DNA from 2 places in the Methylomusa anaerophila genome. Region 1 is predicted to be linked to the other one. Evidence: riboswitches for the same ligand, from Rfam matches in the RefSeq annotation. Region 1 holds a riboswitch; the other holds the start of a gene.

Region 1 (7,644 bases):
GATATTTTATCTGATCAAATCCTTAATGTTTTCCAACAGGAAAAGTTTGATCACGTAATACATTTGGCTGCACAGACGACTGTAGCTTATTCCCTTGAACATCCAGATGAAGATTGTAATATCAATATAGCCGGTACGGTACAAATTTTAGAAGCTTGCCGTAAAACTCAAGTCCGCCGGGTTGTATTTGCATCCAGTGCCGCCGTGTATGGCGACACTACCCAACTGCCAATTACGGAAAATGCGCCAATTCAGCCTAGCTCTTTTTACGGCTTGAGTAAATGGACTGTTGAGTGTTACCTAAGTCTTTACCATCGGTTTTATGGCCTGAATTATGCTGCTTTGCGCTTCGCGAATGTTTACGGAGAACGCCAAGGCGATAGGGGAGAAGGCGGCGTCATCAGCATTTTTATCAGAAAAATTCAACAAAATGAGCCGGTAAATATTTTTGGGGACGGAGGTCAGACGCGTGATTTCATTTACGCCGGTGATGTTGCCGAAGCTATATATCTGGCACTTATTAACCCGCAAATGTGTCTCAACCGGGTATACAATATCAGTACGCAAACCCAAACGTCTGTGAATACCCTGGTAGAAATACTGTCGCAAGCTTCGGGGAAGACTGTTAAAAAAGTTTATGGTCCGCCGCGGGATGGCGATATTTACCATTCGATGCTTGACAATAGCGCTGCGTTGTACAATCTTGGCTGGAAGCCGAAATTGAGTCTGGCGGCAGGCTTGCACAGAACTTATCTGAGTAAAATAGGTAAAATGAGTAAAAATTAAAAAAAACTATTTACATATGCCGCATTGAATTGACATCCGGGTATTAGGATAAACTGAGGATAATTTCAATTCTTTAATACGTTCCCTATAGCTGCCTAAAAGATCGGAGGCTTGACTGTGTTCAGGTATACAGGAACGGATATTCTGATCCTAGCAATTGTTTCGTCTGTCATCATGTTTACCAATTTAGGCGGGACGCCGTTGCTTGACCCTGATGAGCCGGTATATGCTCAGACTTCTAAAGAGATGATACAATATAACGACTATATTTCTCCCCAAATTTTTGGTGAATACTGGTATGATAAGCCCCCTATGTATTACTGGCTGGTGGCGGCAGCATATAATATCTTTGGCATCAACGAGTTTTCCGCCCGGTTTCCTTCTGCTTTCCTCGCCGTGGCCGGAGTATTGGTACTGTATCTATTCGGCCGGGAGTTATTTTCCCGGCGGGCGGCGATGACCGGAGCACTTGTTTTGGCGACAAGCATCGAATATTTTTATTTAGGAAAGGCAGCCGTAACCGATATTACTTTTAATTTTTGTTTAATGGTATCCTTGCTATCTTTTATTACCAAAAGATATTATTTGTTTTATATATTTGCCGGATTGGCTACAGTTACCAAGGGACCTATAGGATTACTGTTTCCGGGAATAATCATCTTTCTGTACCTGCTTTGTAACCGGAGTTTCCGGAAATTAGGCGATATGAAGCTTTCCGCCGGCATTATTATATGCAGTGTCGTTGCTTTACCATGGTACATAGCCATGTATCAGATTCACGGCAACGCTTTTATTGAAACTTTTCTGGGACTTAACAATGTAATCCGGTTTACTTCGCCTGAGCACCCCGAGGGAATGTTGTGGTATTATTTCGTTCCGGTACTTATTATTGGTTTTTTTCCCTGGACAGCCATTTTGGTCCAGTCAATTTGGGCATCTTTAACGAAAAGCAATTATGAACAGCGGACGAAATTAATCTTTCTTATTATCTGGACCGCCTCTATCTTTTTGTTTTTTTCTGTTTCCCGGACCAAATTGATTTCCTACATATTGCCGATGTTTCCACCATTAGCTCTTATCGTCGGTTGGTATATAGATACCTTATGGGCGCATTGGTGGGAACGAAACACAGGTTGGGCCATCCTCCTGGCGGCTTTGTACCTGCTACTTAGTACCGGAATGTTTTTGGTTATCAGGCTTATGCCGGAACTAACCACTGGAATAATTGTTTCGGCAATTCTATTCGGTATTATGACCATTGTTTCCGTTTCATTTATTTGGCAGGGGAATTATGGACGGGCTTTAAAAACACAGGTTATCGGGATGACGTTATTTTCGATTGTCTTGATAACCGTGGTGTTCTCTGCCGCAGCGCCAAGATTTGCAACCAAAAACATTGCCCGAGAATTTGCCATGGCTTATGACGGACAATCGCCGGTTTATATCACTAAATTTTTACATCCGGGATTTACTTTTTATGCCGGTATTTACGGGCGGGAAATCAAAGACGGCGGTGAGCTGTCAGAAGCGCTGAACTTTCCCGGTAAGGCTTATTTTATCGTGAGACAGCCAGAATATTTGCGGTTACCGGCAAATGAACAGCAAGTGCTGTCTATTATGGCTCAAACGGATGAAAAAATGGTGCTTATGAAAAAATAATGGAAGGTGGGGAACGAGTCAGAGATGCCAAGCAGCTATTACAAGACGTTAATTTTCTTTCTGGCGCTATGTTCTTATATCATTTTTAATGGCAATGTACCGATCACCGATCCGGTGGAGTCGAATTATGCCCTTACTGCCAAGGAAATGGTGGAAAGTAATAACTGGCTGTCACCGCAAATATATGGTCAGTACTGGTTTGATAAGCCCATATTGATTTACTGGCTTATTGCCTTAAGTTATAAAGTATTTGGCGTAGGAGAATTTGCGGCTCGTTTCCCAGCCGCAGTTTTCAGTGCCGCCAGTGTCAGCTTGGTATACTGGTTTTCAGTGAAAATTTACCAGAATCGTCAAATAGGTTTATTGGCGGCGCTGGTTTTAGCCACATCCCTTGAATTTTGGGTATTGGCGCATATGATTATTACTGATGCGGTACTATTTTTCTTTACCAGTGCAGCCATGTCTACATTCTTTTTTGGTATGACAGAAAAAAGAACCAAATGGTACCTGATGGCCTATGCGTCAATGGGATTCGCGGCACTGACAAAAGGTCCGGTTGGTATCGTTTTGCCGGCACTTATAGTCTTAATGTATATCTTTGTCCGGAATCAATGGCAGCAACTTCGACATATGCATATTTTTGCCGGTATAGGCGTGTTGTTGGCTGTGGCGGCCCCGTGGTATTTCACAATGTACCTGCTCCATGGGCAACAATTCATAGATACATTTTTGGGACTCCATAATTATATAAGGGCTACTGTGGCGGAGCACCCGAAAGATAATGTACTTTACTATTATTTTGTATTATTCCCCGTTAGCCTAATGCCATGGACCGGCATATTCTTCCTAATGCTGGGGAAGGCAAAAAGGTCTTTAAGGTCACCGGTGGAAAGCTATTTATACATTTGGCCGGCGGTAATTTTAGTTTTTTATACCGCCATGGCAACAAAATATCCTACCTATGTATTTCCAGCGTTATTTCCCGTTGCAGTACTAATAGCCAGTTATTTGCAATCTTTGCATCAGAGAAAAAACAGGCGGACTTGGCTCTGGCTTTCCGTACCGGCAATAGTACTGTTCGGTGCGGTTGTGTATGGCACAACTCTATTGCCGCCGGAAAAGAATTGGCTGCCGTTGTATGTTGCCGTTTGCGTGAGCATAATCAGCGTTATTTGGGTTCAAACAAAGGGAAATATCTGCCGGTTGCCGCTAACGGTAGCTGTAGCCGTGATTACAATAAGCTGCGTGGCGATCGGAACGGGTCTAAGTTCTTTGGCTAATTCCAAATCAGCCAAACCGTTAGCTTATATTTTACCTAGGAACGCAATCATTGGCTCATTGGGAGAATATGCCACTTCCATGGTTTTTTACAGTGGACATATTATGCCTCGCCTGGTTGTTGATGAACAAGAATTGGCACAACGGGGGACTTGGTCTGGTAAATATACCATGCCCACCGAGCATTTGGACAGCTTTGTCGCCCGGAATAGCGGTGATTCCCCAATTTTTATTTTAGTAAAATCAAAGGATTTGTCACAAATTAAAGACTCGGCATCTTTTGCCAATTTTGTTCCTGTTGCCAGTCATGGCAATATGACTCTTTACCGCAAAAAGGATGAAATATAGAATTGTTGAAAACAAATTTCGCATTAATTGCAGACACCAGCAGGAAATTAGTAATTAAGATGGAATATAAGTATGTTATAAAAGTTGATATGTGTAAGGGAATAGGTGCTTTGCGCTTAATAGGGAAGTCCGGTGCAAAACCGGCGCGGTCCCGCCACTGTAATGGGGATGATGCCTTATATATGCCACTGGGATGACTGGGAAGGCTTAGGCAATTGATGAACCAGAGTCAGGAGACCTGCCTGTTCTACGACACGCCGCTAGTAGTCCGTCAAATGTTTAGACTTGGCGGATTACCGGAACCTACGGAAGATAGGCAGGTGTGGGGAGAATAATCAGACAAATGTGAAATGTGATTTGTTGAGTTTATTTACATAACCCCCTGCTATAGGGGGTTTTTTGTTGTCAGATAAAACAATGCGTCCGGGTATAACAACCGGCACTTGTGCGGCGGCGGCAGCCAAGGCAGCTGTTTTGGCTTGGCAAGGGAGACTTGATACTCACGTTGAGGTCAAAACACCGCAGGAAAAATTGATTCGGGTTGCCATTGAGAAAAGCCTGGCGATGCCCGGGGGAGGCTTAGCCAGTGTAATAAAGGATGCCGGCGACGATCCTGACATTACCAACGGCGTGAGAATTGACGTTCAAGTTAGGATTTCCGACTGCCCGGACATCATAATTCAGGCCGGCGAAGGGGTGGGAGTAGTAACAAAACCAGGGTTATCCGTGCCGGTAGGGCTGCCTGCGGTGAATGAAGGACCTAAAAAAATGATTATAACTGCCATAAGAGACGTACTACCAAGGGATAAAGGCGCCATAGTCACTATATCCATTCCAGGCGGTGAAGAACTGGCGAAAAGAACCTTAAATCCGGTATTGGGAATTGCCGGGGGGTTATCCATTATCGGCACAACCGGTATTGTTGAGCCCATGTCGGAAGAAGCTTTCAAAAACTCGCTGGTGCCCCAAATAAGTGTGGTAAAAGCATTGGGATATCAGGATATAGTCTTTGTACCGGGAAAAATCGGACAAGATATAGCTGTTAATCAATACGGTTTGCCGGAAGAAGCCATTGTTCAAACCAGCAATTTTATCGGCCATATGCTGGAAAATGCTGCCAAGCTGGGTGTGAAAAGGGTGTTGTTGTTCGGGCATTTAGGAAAAATCGTAAAAGTATCTGCCGGTATATTTCATACTCATAATCGCATGGCGGACGCGAGGCTGGAAACCATTGCCGCTTATCTGGCGGTTGAAGGCGCCCCGCAAGCTGTGATAAAAGAGATTATGGAATGTACGACTACAGAGGCTGCTATGCCGATTATAGAGCGATATAATTTTAACGCGGTTTACAATCTACTGGCCACGCGGGCAAGTTTACGGGCCGAGCGGTATGTTTTCAGCGATCTGACGGTAGGGACGGCAGTTGTGACACTTAAAGGCAAAATATTGGGGCTTGATCAAGCAGCTCGGGACATTGGAGGAACACTAGGTTGGAACATGACAGAGCTAACCACAGGGTAATAGTAGTGGGCATTGGTCCGGGAGCGCCGGACTATGTGCTGCCTGTAGCAAGCAGGATAATCAATAACGCCGCAGTGCTAGTGGGAAGTAATCGGGCCCTCGCTACTTTCGCGAAAAAAAATGGTCAAGAAACCCGGCAAATTGATAAAGACATAGGAGGGGTGCTCTCTTTTATTGCGGCAAAGCTTGCTGCCACGGATGTGGTGGTCATGGTATCCGGCGACCCGGGATTTTATAGTTTGCTGGCGGCACTAAAACAGGAGTTCCCGGAACCCAGAATTCAGGTCGTTCCCGGGATCAGCTCGGTTCAGCTGGCATTCGCCCGCATTGGTGAGTTATGGCAGGATGCAGACTTAATTAGTATGCATGGACGCCTGCCGGAAGATGAAAAACTATCCTACCGCCAGGGGAAAAAGCTTGGAATACTTACAGATCAAAAGCATAATCCAAGTTATATTGCCAACGTACTGCTGACCGGCGGCTGGCCGCCGGCTAGCTTGGTGTGGCTTTGCGCCGCTCTGTCTTATCCGGAGGAAAAAGTATTGGCTCTATCTTTGGAAGATACAGTTGATATTAGTGGGTTTGACCACTGTGTAATGGTGGTGAGAGGATGAGAGTATACAATCCCGGTATTGCCGATGATGATTTTATTCGGGGCGATATTCCTATGACTAAAGCGGAGATAAGGATACTTACATTATCTAAAGCTAAAATCAGGTACAGTGATATCATCATTGATATTGGGGCAGGTACAGGCTCATTATCGGTGGAGGCGGCTTTAATGGCGCCACAAGGGCATGTTACTGCCATTGAGAGAAAAGAAGAAGGAATCAAACTGATTAAAGCCAATGCCGTCCGCTTTGGAGTTGAAAACCTTGAGCCGGTATTGGGGGAAGCCCCTGAGGCTCTTAGCGGACATAAAGAAGCTGATGTTATCTTAGTTGGCGGCAGTGGCGGACGTTTGCCGGAAATACTGGCAAAATGCGATAAAATCTTGAAGCCTGGCGGCCGGTTGGTAATAACAGCCGTTACTGTAGAAACTTTGAGTGGCTCTTTATTGGCAATGCGGCAGCGTATAGACTATTCCGTGGAGGCCGTTGGCGCCCAAATTACCCGCATACAGTCTGTTGGGTCAAATAATATGTTTCAAGCATTAAACCCTATCTATATAGTTACTTGTACTAAAAAACCATAAAGAACTTCGGGAGGAATACACGTGCAAGTTTATTTTGTCGGCGCCGGTCCGGGAGATCCCGAACTGATTACAGTCAAAGGTCAACGGTTGCTGAGCCGGGCAGATGTAATCATTTATGCCGGCTCCCTGGTAAATCCGGCTTTATTATCATTGGCTCAAAGCGGAGCTGCCATTTATAATAGTGCTTCCATGACGCTGGATGAAGTCATTGCTGTAATGAAAAAAGCGGTGGCAGAGGGGAAGACGGTTGTTCGTCTGCACACAGGAGACCCCAGTATCTATGGCGCCATTCAGGAACAGATGGATGCTCTGGATAAAAGCGGCATTCAATATGAAGTAATTCCGGGTGTAAGTTCCTTTTTAGCCACGGCGGCGGCACTGAAACGGGAATATACTTTGCCTGAGATATCCCAAACAGTGATTATTACCCGCATGGAAGGCAGGACTCCCGTGCCGGAGAAGGAAAAACTGCAAAGTCTTGCCAGCCACGAAGCCACTATGTGCATATTTTTAAGCGTGCATATGCTGGACAGTGTGATGCAAGAGCTCATTGACGGCGGTTATTCCCCCGATACACCGGTTGCCATTGTTCAAAAAGCATCTTGGCCGGAACAGAAGATTTTCCGCGGAACACTCAATACAATTGGGAAAATTGCTTTAGATGGCGGCGTAGATCGTACAGCCATGATCGTAGTAGGGAAGGTTCTCGATACGGAATACGCCCTGTCCCGCTTGTACGCTCCCGAGTTCGGCCATCTGTTCAGACCGGCCCGGGAGGATAGCAAGCAGTGAAACTGGCGCTAATCTCTGTTACCAGAAAAGGGGCGGCACTTGCTGAGAGGTTGGTTCCTTTTCTC
Region 2 (7,644 bases), 1.6 Mb from region 1:
GTGGCCCTGCATTATCTGGCCGATGATCCGGGTATATCGACCATTGCCGCTGAAGCGGGCCGCGTGCCGGTGAGGCTGCAGGAATACAATGCCGAACAGATTTTATCCCTGCAGCCTGACCTGGTAATTGCTCCGGACTGGAGTCGGATCGAGCTGATTCAGACGCTGCGGGATATGGGCATCCCGGTGTTTGTCAGCAAGGGACCTTCCAGCGTTGCCGAAGTCAAGCAGGCTATCCGCGAAATTTCGCAGGCGATCGGGGAGGAAGCAGCCGGCAGCCGCCTGCTGGCAAGTATGGAGGCGGAACTGGCCGGTATTGCGGCTAAGGTCAGGACCATACCGCCGGAGCGCCGGCAGACGCTGGTCCTGATTTCCCACATGGCCGCCTATGGCGGCAAAGGCAGCCTGTTTGACGATATGTGCGGCTATGCCGGGGTGATTAACGGCGCAGCGGCTGCCGGCCTGGGGAAAAACGACGTGTTGGCCAAGGAAGCCATTATCCGCATCAACCCGGACCTAATGCTGCTGCCATCCTGGAATGGCGGCGAGCTTAATGCTGCCAAGGTAAAAACAGATTTGGCCAACGATCCGGCCTTGCAGACGGTCAAAGCCATTCGCACCGGCCGGCTGGAGCAGGTGCCTGACTTGTACCTGTACTGCGCTTCCCAGGACATTGTCCATGCCATTCGCGACATCATGCAGGCCGCTTATCCGGAGCAGGGGGATTAGGGCCTGCATGCGGCGGCAGCCGTTTCCTAAATAATCTTAAATGATCATGTTAGCGCCAGGGTTCATTCTTCGCCTGGCCGTAATCTCCAGGCCGGTATTCCACATACTTCTATCAAAACAGGTAGGGAGCCCGGTCCGGGCTCCCTACCTGTTTTGATAAGAGCGGCAGCGTACGAAATTAAGAAGGATACTCCACTTGAAAAGAGACTTGGTTGATATATGTTTCCGTATCCTCGGTAAGCCAGTGGTTTTTCAGCGGGAAAACGTATACATTACTGAGGACTTCTAAACGATTGCGTTGCACAAAGTCGAGAATTTCTTTATATATGAATGGTATTTTCTGATAATAAGTTCCTTGAAAACGGATTGTCACATACAAGCCTTCCGGACGGACGAAGCAGTGCTCCCGGGGAATGGTATGGGCAACCGGCGTAAAAAAGTGCAGTGTTTTATTGAATTTTTCCGCGAAAAATTCTTCTTTTCCTATAATCCAGCCGGTAGTAAATTCTTTAAAATGTTCTTTGGAAAATGCTTTTTGATTGTGTCTGGACAGAATCTGCATCCGTTCCCGCAGCGATATGCTCCCGCTTAAATTTTCACTGACGAATAAAATTTTTTCTTTCTGAAAGTTGATTTGGATTTGATTCAAACGGGTTTTGCGTATTTTTTCAATGGACTTCAAAGACAACTGCAGACTGTTTTTAATTTTTGCTGTTTCTTCCATTATTCTATTACATTCTTTTTCTTTTTCCTGTAAAATCTGCTCAAAGTTTTCCGGGCTGCGATTATGAAGATAATTTTTTATGTCCTGAATGGGGATATTTAGTTTACGCATATTCAGAATAATTTCCAGCACGAGATATTGGGAAACAGAGTAATAACGATAGCCGTGTTCATTCACAAAGGCCGGGACTAATAATCCGCTTTTATCATAATAAAGCAATGTTTGCTTGGGGATGCCGTAGAGGGAAGCCAGTTCGCCCGCGGTGATATAGTTTTCTTTGTCGATCGCCATTGTTCATATTCTCCTAACATATGATGCAACAGGAACAATTTTATACCAAAAATGCCCGGATGAGCGAATTATACTTATTATCCATTATTATTGATGCATCGGTTTATGTCAAGAAAAGCCACAATTTAAATTATTAATAACATTATTGACTGTATGACTGCTATATAGTCTAAACTGTCAAAAAGAGAAGTAAGTGGGGAATTAAATGAGGAAAAGTATTTCGGTTTTTTTGCTAGTGATTTCATTTATGGTTTTTGGCTGTGGCAGAACTGCTGATATAAGAACTTCTTCCGGGGAAATTTCGTATCAGATTGTCGATGCCGGCGGAAATGTTATCGAAATGCCTGGGAAGCCCAAACGGATTGTAACGCTCGCGGCCAGTACGGACACCATTATTTTGGGCATGCTGCCAACCGAAAATTTGGTTGCCGTTAATGCCCTGCTGGATGATCCGGTAAGTTCTAACATTGTAAAAAAAGCGCAAAAAATACCTGAAAAGATAAAAAATCCATCGGCAGAACGCATTTTGAGCCTGCAGCCGGATTTAGTGATTGTTCCTGACTGGAGCGATGCAGTGATCGTTGACAGTTTGCGGGATCTCGGCCTGAAAGTTGTTGTCTGTAAAGGGCCGCGGAGCGTGGCGGAGGTTCGGGAAACGGTCCGGCTGCTGGCCAAGGCCATCGGGGAAGAAAATAAAGGCAGCCAAATCATTGCCCAAATGGATGAAAAACTACGGGAAATTAAGAATAAAGTTGACAAAATTCCCTTGGAAAAAAGGAAAACGGTTGTTTTGATTTCCCTAATGACTTCTTACGGCGGCATTGGCAGTCCTTTTGATGACATGTGCGGCTATGCGGGCGTTATCAACGGAGCGGGGGCAGCCGGGATCAAGAATGGACAGGTGTTGGCCAAGGAGCGGCTGATAGCAATAAATCCCGACATTTTGATCCTGCCCATGTATAATGATCATGGAACTTATGATGTGGAATCCTTTTACAGAGAATTTTTGGAGGATCCTTCTTTGCAAACCTTAACCGCAATTAAAGAGAAAAGGCTGTATATGCCGCGAGAAGGCTATATGTATAATGTTTCCCAGGATATTGTTTTCGGAATCCAGGAAATTGCGCTGGCAGCCTATGGCAAAGATTTTGCCCAGCCGGCTGATTGCCATATTTCCGTGTCAGGTGAATAAAGAATAAAGAAAGGTAAAAAATGGCTTGACAATATGACCGGTATATAGTTTACCCTATTGATTAAGCAGGATTTATTATGCTGATTGCTTTTGGTTTTTAATTGAATAGTCTTGAGAAATAGGTGCCGCAAGGCTTAATAGGGAAATCGGTGCAGCGCCGATGCGGTCCCGCCACTGTAATGGGGAGCAAGTCCACAAAACGTCACTGGGAAATATTCCTGGGAAGGCGTGGAGAAGCGATGAACCAAAGCCAGGAGAACTGCCTATTTTCTATTTACCAAGAATCCTACGAGCGATGGGATGGTAAGTGAGGTATTAACAAGGTTAACTTTGCCAGGCAAGCGTTGGCAGGGTTAGCATATTTGTAATACTAAAAACCTTTCTCGTGCGTTAGAGAAAGGTTTTTGTCTATTTTAATTAAATGGGGGAATTTTTTTTCTTATGAAAAAAAGATTATTCAGGGAAAAAATGGTCGTAGCAATGGTTTCTGTATTCGCGTTTTCCGTCTTTGGTCCGCAAACACCGGATGCGGCAGCCAGTTTCTTTCCGGCCACCACCTACTGGGTATGGGATATTGGTCTGAACTATCAGGCCGGCAAAGCCATTAAAGCCTTTGTGAAAGTGAATAATATCTTTGACAAATTCTACGCGGAGCACTCTAACGCGCGTTATAACTGGAGCTCAACTCCGGTTGAACAATGGTGGAGTGCTCCCGGCAGAAATATTCGCGTCGGCATGGAATATATTTTCTAACTAAGCGATTGAGAGAATGTGACTGCCACCATTTAGTTTCAGTGGCGGCGGCCTTTGACTGTTTAGCGTATACTTTATATTTTTATAAAACGGGGAGGATGTGTGCATGAAAATCGGAGCCATTGTATTAACGGGTTACATGCCGGCATTGCTGGAGGCTGCGGGGGAAATCCCCGGCCTGGAGTTGAAAATGTGCGGTACCTGGGATCTGGAGAATCCGGATTTTCAGGGGGATTTTTTCCGGTATCTGAAGGAACAGGCGGATGTTCTGCTCTTGTCGCCGCCTGCCGACAAGGTATGGGAAAAAATATCGGCTGAAGTTCTTGCCATCGTACGGGAAAAGCCGGCAGTGGCTTTTGGCTATGATCCGGGTATTGCCGTTTACAATACGGTCAAACCGGAAATCGCGCTGACCGTGCAGCGGTATTTAACTTACGGCGGCCGGGAAAACACCCGGAATGCCGTCCGCTATATCCAAAAAGCGGTTCTGGGAGCCGATATAGCCGTACCGGAACCGGTGAATGTCCCCTGGCAGGGAGTTTATTATCCCGGCAGTGACCGCATTTATGAGAGTGCGGCCGATTACCGGATGAATTGTCCCGGTTACCGCCCGGACCGGCCGACGGTAGGCGTGCTGTTTTACCGCCACGCCTGGATAAGCCGGAACATGGAGGTCATTGATGCCATTGTCAGCGAGCTGGCGGCGCAAGGGTGTAATGCGCTGCCGGTGTTCAGCAGCGACCAGTGCGATCCGGATACAGGCTCGCAGGATAACAGCCAGGTTATAAAAACGTATTATATGAACAACGGGGCAGCCGTGATTGAGGCGTTGATTGATTTGCAGTCGCTCTTCGTCATAACCAGGGAAACGGGTAAAACCGCGGATAATCCTCCCGGCTATGAACTGCTGCAGCAACTGAATGTACCCATTATAAAAGGTCTGCTGACCTACGGCAAGACGGAAAGCGAATGGCGGGCCGATCCGTATGGCATCGCCGGCCCCTCCCTGGTCATGTCGGTGTCCATGCCCGAATGCAGCGGGGTGATCGAGCCCGTTATCATCGGCTGTCTGGACCGTCAGTATCAGCCGGGCGTTGCCGGCACCCTGGAATATTATCTGCCGTTGCCGCAGCGGGTGGCTTATCTTTGCCGCCGGGTAAAAAAGTGGATTGCCCTGCAAGCCAAGAAACCGTCGGCGAAAAAAATTGCCTTTATCCTGCACAGCAGTCCCTGCCACGGCGTGGAACTGAGTGTCGGCAGCGCCGCCAACCTGGATTCGCTGGAAAGCGTGGCCCGGCTGATGGCGGTTATGCAGCGGGAGGGCTATTATCTGGAAGATGTGCCGGCTTCCGGCAAGGAACTCATTGACCGGATTATGGAGCGCAAGGCCATTGCCGATTTTCGCTGGACCCCCGTTGAGGAAATCGTAGCCAAAGGCGGTGTCTGGCAATCATTAAGCGAGGCCGAATACCGGCGCTGGTTTGACCGGTTCCCGGAAGCGGTGCAGGCCAAAATGACTGAGACCTGGGGAAAACCGCCGGGTGAGGAAAAGGATGAAGTGCCGCCGGCCATGGTGTATGACGGCAGAATTCTCATCACCGGCGTCCAGTACGGCAATGTGGTGGTTTGCGTCCAGCCCAAGCGGGGCTGCGCCGGACCGCGCTGCGACGGCAAGGTATGCAAAATCCTGCATGACCCGGAATGCCCGCCAACTCACCAGTATGTGGCGACCTACCGGTATCTGGAAGACAGCTGGGGCGCCGATGCGCTGGTTCATGTCGGCACCCACGGCAATCTGGAATTTTTGCCCGGCAAGTCGCTGGGACTCTCCGAAGCGTGTTATCCGGAACTGACGCTGGGCACGGTTCCCAATCTGTATATCTACAATACGGATAATCCGGCTGAGGGAACCATTGCCAAACGGCGGGGCTATGCCACGTTAATCGGGCATATGCAAACGGTTATGGTGGAGACCCGGGCCTACGGGCCGATGGAGGAACTGGACAAACTGCTGGCCGAATACGGCAGGGCAAGGACGGGCCAGCCGGCCCGTGCCTGTGAACTGGAAACCCTGATCCAAGAAAAAGCCAGGGAAGGCAATTTTTTGTCAGGTGATGCAGCCGGGGAAGATTTCGCTGTGTTTACCGAGAAGCTGCACAATCAGCTAAGCCGTCTGAAAAACAGGATGCATCAGGCCGGCATGCATATCTTTGGCCAGGTGCCGCAGGGAGAGCGGCGGGTAAATTTCCTTAATGCCATCGTCAGGCATGAGGCCGGGGATGAGGGCAGCTTAAACCGCCTGGTGGCCGAGTTGATGGGGCTGGATTATGATCTGCTGCGGGACAGCCCCCATGCCTGGCATGACAATTTCGGCAAAAATTATGACGCTTTGCTGGCTGACGTCAACCAGTACTCCAGAGAGTTTATCAAAGAATTCATTGCTTAACAGAGTAATAAAAGGAGGGAAAATTATGGCGGTACAGGAAAAACAGGCGGTCCTGCTGGCGCTGGCCGGCAAAATTATGGGAGAGGCGCTGGTAAATGCCGGGGCCGTGGCGGAACTGGAATACTGGCGGGACAAAGTGCGGGCGATTGATGCCAGGCTTACGGTCTCGCTGGAAACGGAGGGGCTTTTCCAGGGCCTGCAGGGCGGTTATTTACCGGCCGGTCCTTCTGGGCTGATTACCAGAGGGCGGCCGGACATTCTTCCTACCGGCCGGAATTTTTACAGTGCCGATCCGGAATGCATTCCGACTCGCGCGGCCTGGAAAGTGGGGGAGAAATTGGCCCGGGCGCTGCTGGACCGGCACCGGGAAGATACCGGGCGGCTGCCGGAAAACTGCGCCATGGTATTATGGGCTTCGGACTGCATGTGGACAGACGGCGAGCAGGTGGCGCAGATTCTGGCGCTGCTGGGGGTTGAACCCAACTGGGTGGCAGGCGGCAAAGTCAAGGGTTTTCGCATTGTTCCCCCGGCTGAGCTTGGCCGGCCCCGCATTGACGTGACCCTCAGGATCAGCGGTGTAATCCGGGACTGTTTTCCGGGGATTGTGGATTTGGTGGACGAGGCCGTCCGCCAGGTGGCGGCTCTTGATGAGCCAAGTGAACAGAATTTTGTCCGCAAACATACCCTGGAGCAATTGACGGATGATTCGCCGGCGGCCTGGGAACAGGCCACAGCCCGGATTTTCGGCTGCAAGCCCAACACCTACGGCGTGGGCGTGGATTTGGCCGTACTGGCTTCGGCCTGGAAAACCGAACAGGATTTGGCCGATATTTTTCTTACCTGGAGCAGTTATGCTTATGGGCGGGAAAGGAGCGGACAGGCTTCGCCGGCCCAGTTCAAACGCCAGTTAGCCAGCGTCGATCTGGCGTACAATAAGGCGGCTACCGATGAATATGATGCCTTTGGCTGCGCCTGCCATTTTGCTTTCCTTGGCGGCCTGACCACCGCCGCCAAGCTGTTAAAGGGCGGCGAAGTCAAAACCTATTACGGCGACACCCGCGATCCCGGCCGGCCGGGGGTGGTCAGTCTGGCCGAAGAAATTGAGGGCATCATCCGGATCAAAAACCTTAATCCGGCCTGGATTGAAGGGATGAAGCAGCATGGCTACAAAGGCGCCGGTGACATGGCCAAACGCATTACCAATATATATGGCTGGGATGCCACCACCGGCGAAGTGGCTGATTGGGTATTTGACGGGCTGGCCAAGACCTATATCCTGGATGACGCCATGCGCAAATGGTTTGAGGATACCAACCCCTGGGCGCTGGAGGAGATCAACCGGCGGCTGCTGGAAGCGGCGCAGCGCGGCCTGTGGCAGACCGATCCCCAACTCTTGCAGAGTCTTAAGGAAACGCAGGTGGAAATTGAAGGCTGGCTGGAAGAGCGGCTGGGAGATGTTCAGGGGGAATTCCAGGGAGGAGCCGTGGATATTTTTACGGCGGACGATGT

Evidence for each region. A riboswitch is a leader RNA that binds a small molecule or an ion and turns the genes downstream of it on or off. The one in region 1 is predicted to bind cobalamin.
Region 2: it holds a riboswitch for cobalamin, as region 1 does, so the genes downstream of both, MAMMFC1_RS12400 (TonB-dependent receptor) here and cbiD (cobalt-precorrin-5B (C(1))-methyltransferase CbiD) in region 1, are expected to answer to the same signal.

The regions. Positions count from the first base shown of each region.
Region 1 is NZ_AP018449.1:4,306,813-4,314,456, reverse strand. It holds gene MAMMFC1_RS19785 (NAD-dependent epimerase/dehydratase family protein) at 1-786, shown strand, start outside; gene MAMMFC1_RS19780 (ArnT family glycosyltransferase) at 904-2,445, shown strand; gene MAMMFC1_RS19775 (ArnT family glycosyltransferase) at 2,452-4,071, shown strand; cobalamin riboswitch at 4,158-4,331, shown strand; gene cbiD (cobalt-precorrin-5B (C(1))-methyltransferase CbiD) at 4,489-5,592, shown strand; gene cbiE (precorrin-6y C5,15-methyltransferase (decarboxylating) subunit CbiE) at 5,562-6,206, shown strand; gene cbiT (precorrin-6Y C5,15-methyltransferase (decarboxylating) subunit CbiT) at 6,203-6,787, shown strand; gene cobM (precorrin-4 C(11)-methyltransferase) at 6,809-7,579, shown strand; gene MAMMFC1_RS19750 (cobalt-precorrin 5A hydrolase) at 7,576-7,644, shown strand, end outside.
Region 2 is NZ_AP018449.1:2,732,816-2,740,459, forward strand. It holds gene MAMMFC1_RS12385 (ABC transporter substrate-binding protein) at 1-729, shown strand, start outside; gene MAMMFC1_RS12390 (MerR family transcriptional regulator) at 908-1,744, opposite strand; gene MAMMFC1_RS12395 (ABC transporter substrate-binding protein) at 1,992-2,936, shown strand; cobalamin riboswitch at 3,040-3,217, shown strand; gene MAMMFC1_RS12400 (TonB-dependent receptor) at 3,378-3,689, shown strand; gene MAMMFC1_RS22690 (cobaltochelatase subunit CobN) at 3,796-6,135, shown strand; gene MAMMFC1_RS22695 (cobaltochelatase subunit CobN) at 6,161-7,644, shown strand, end outside.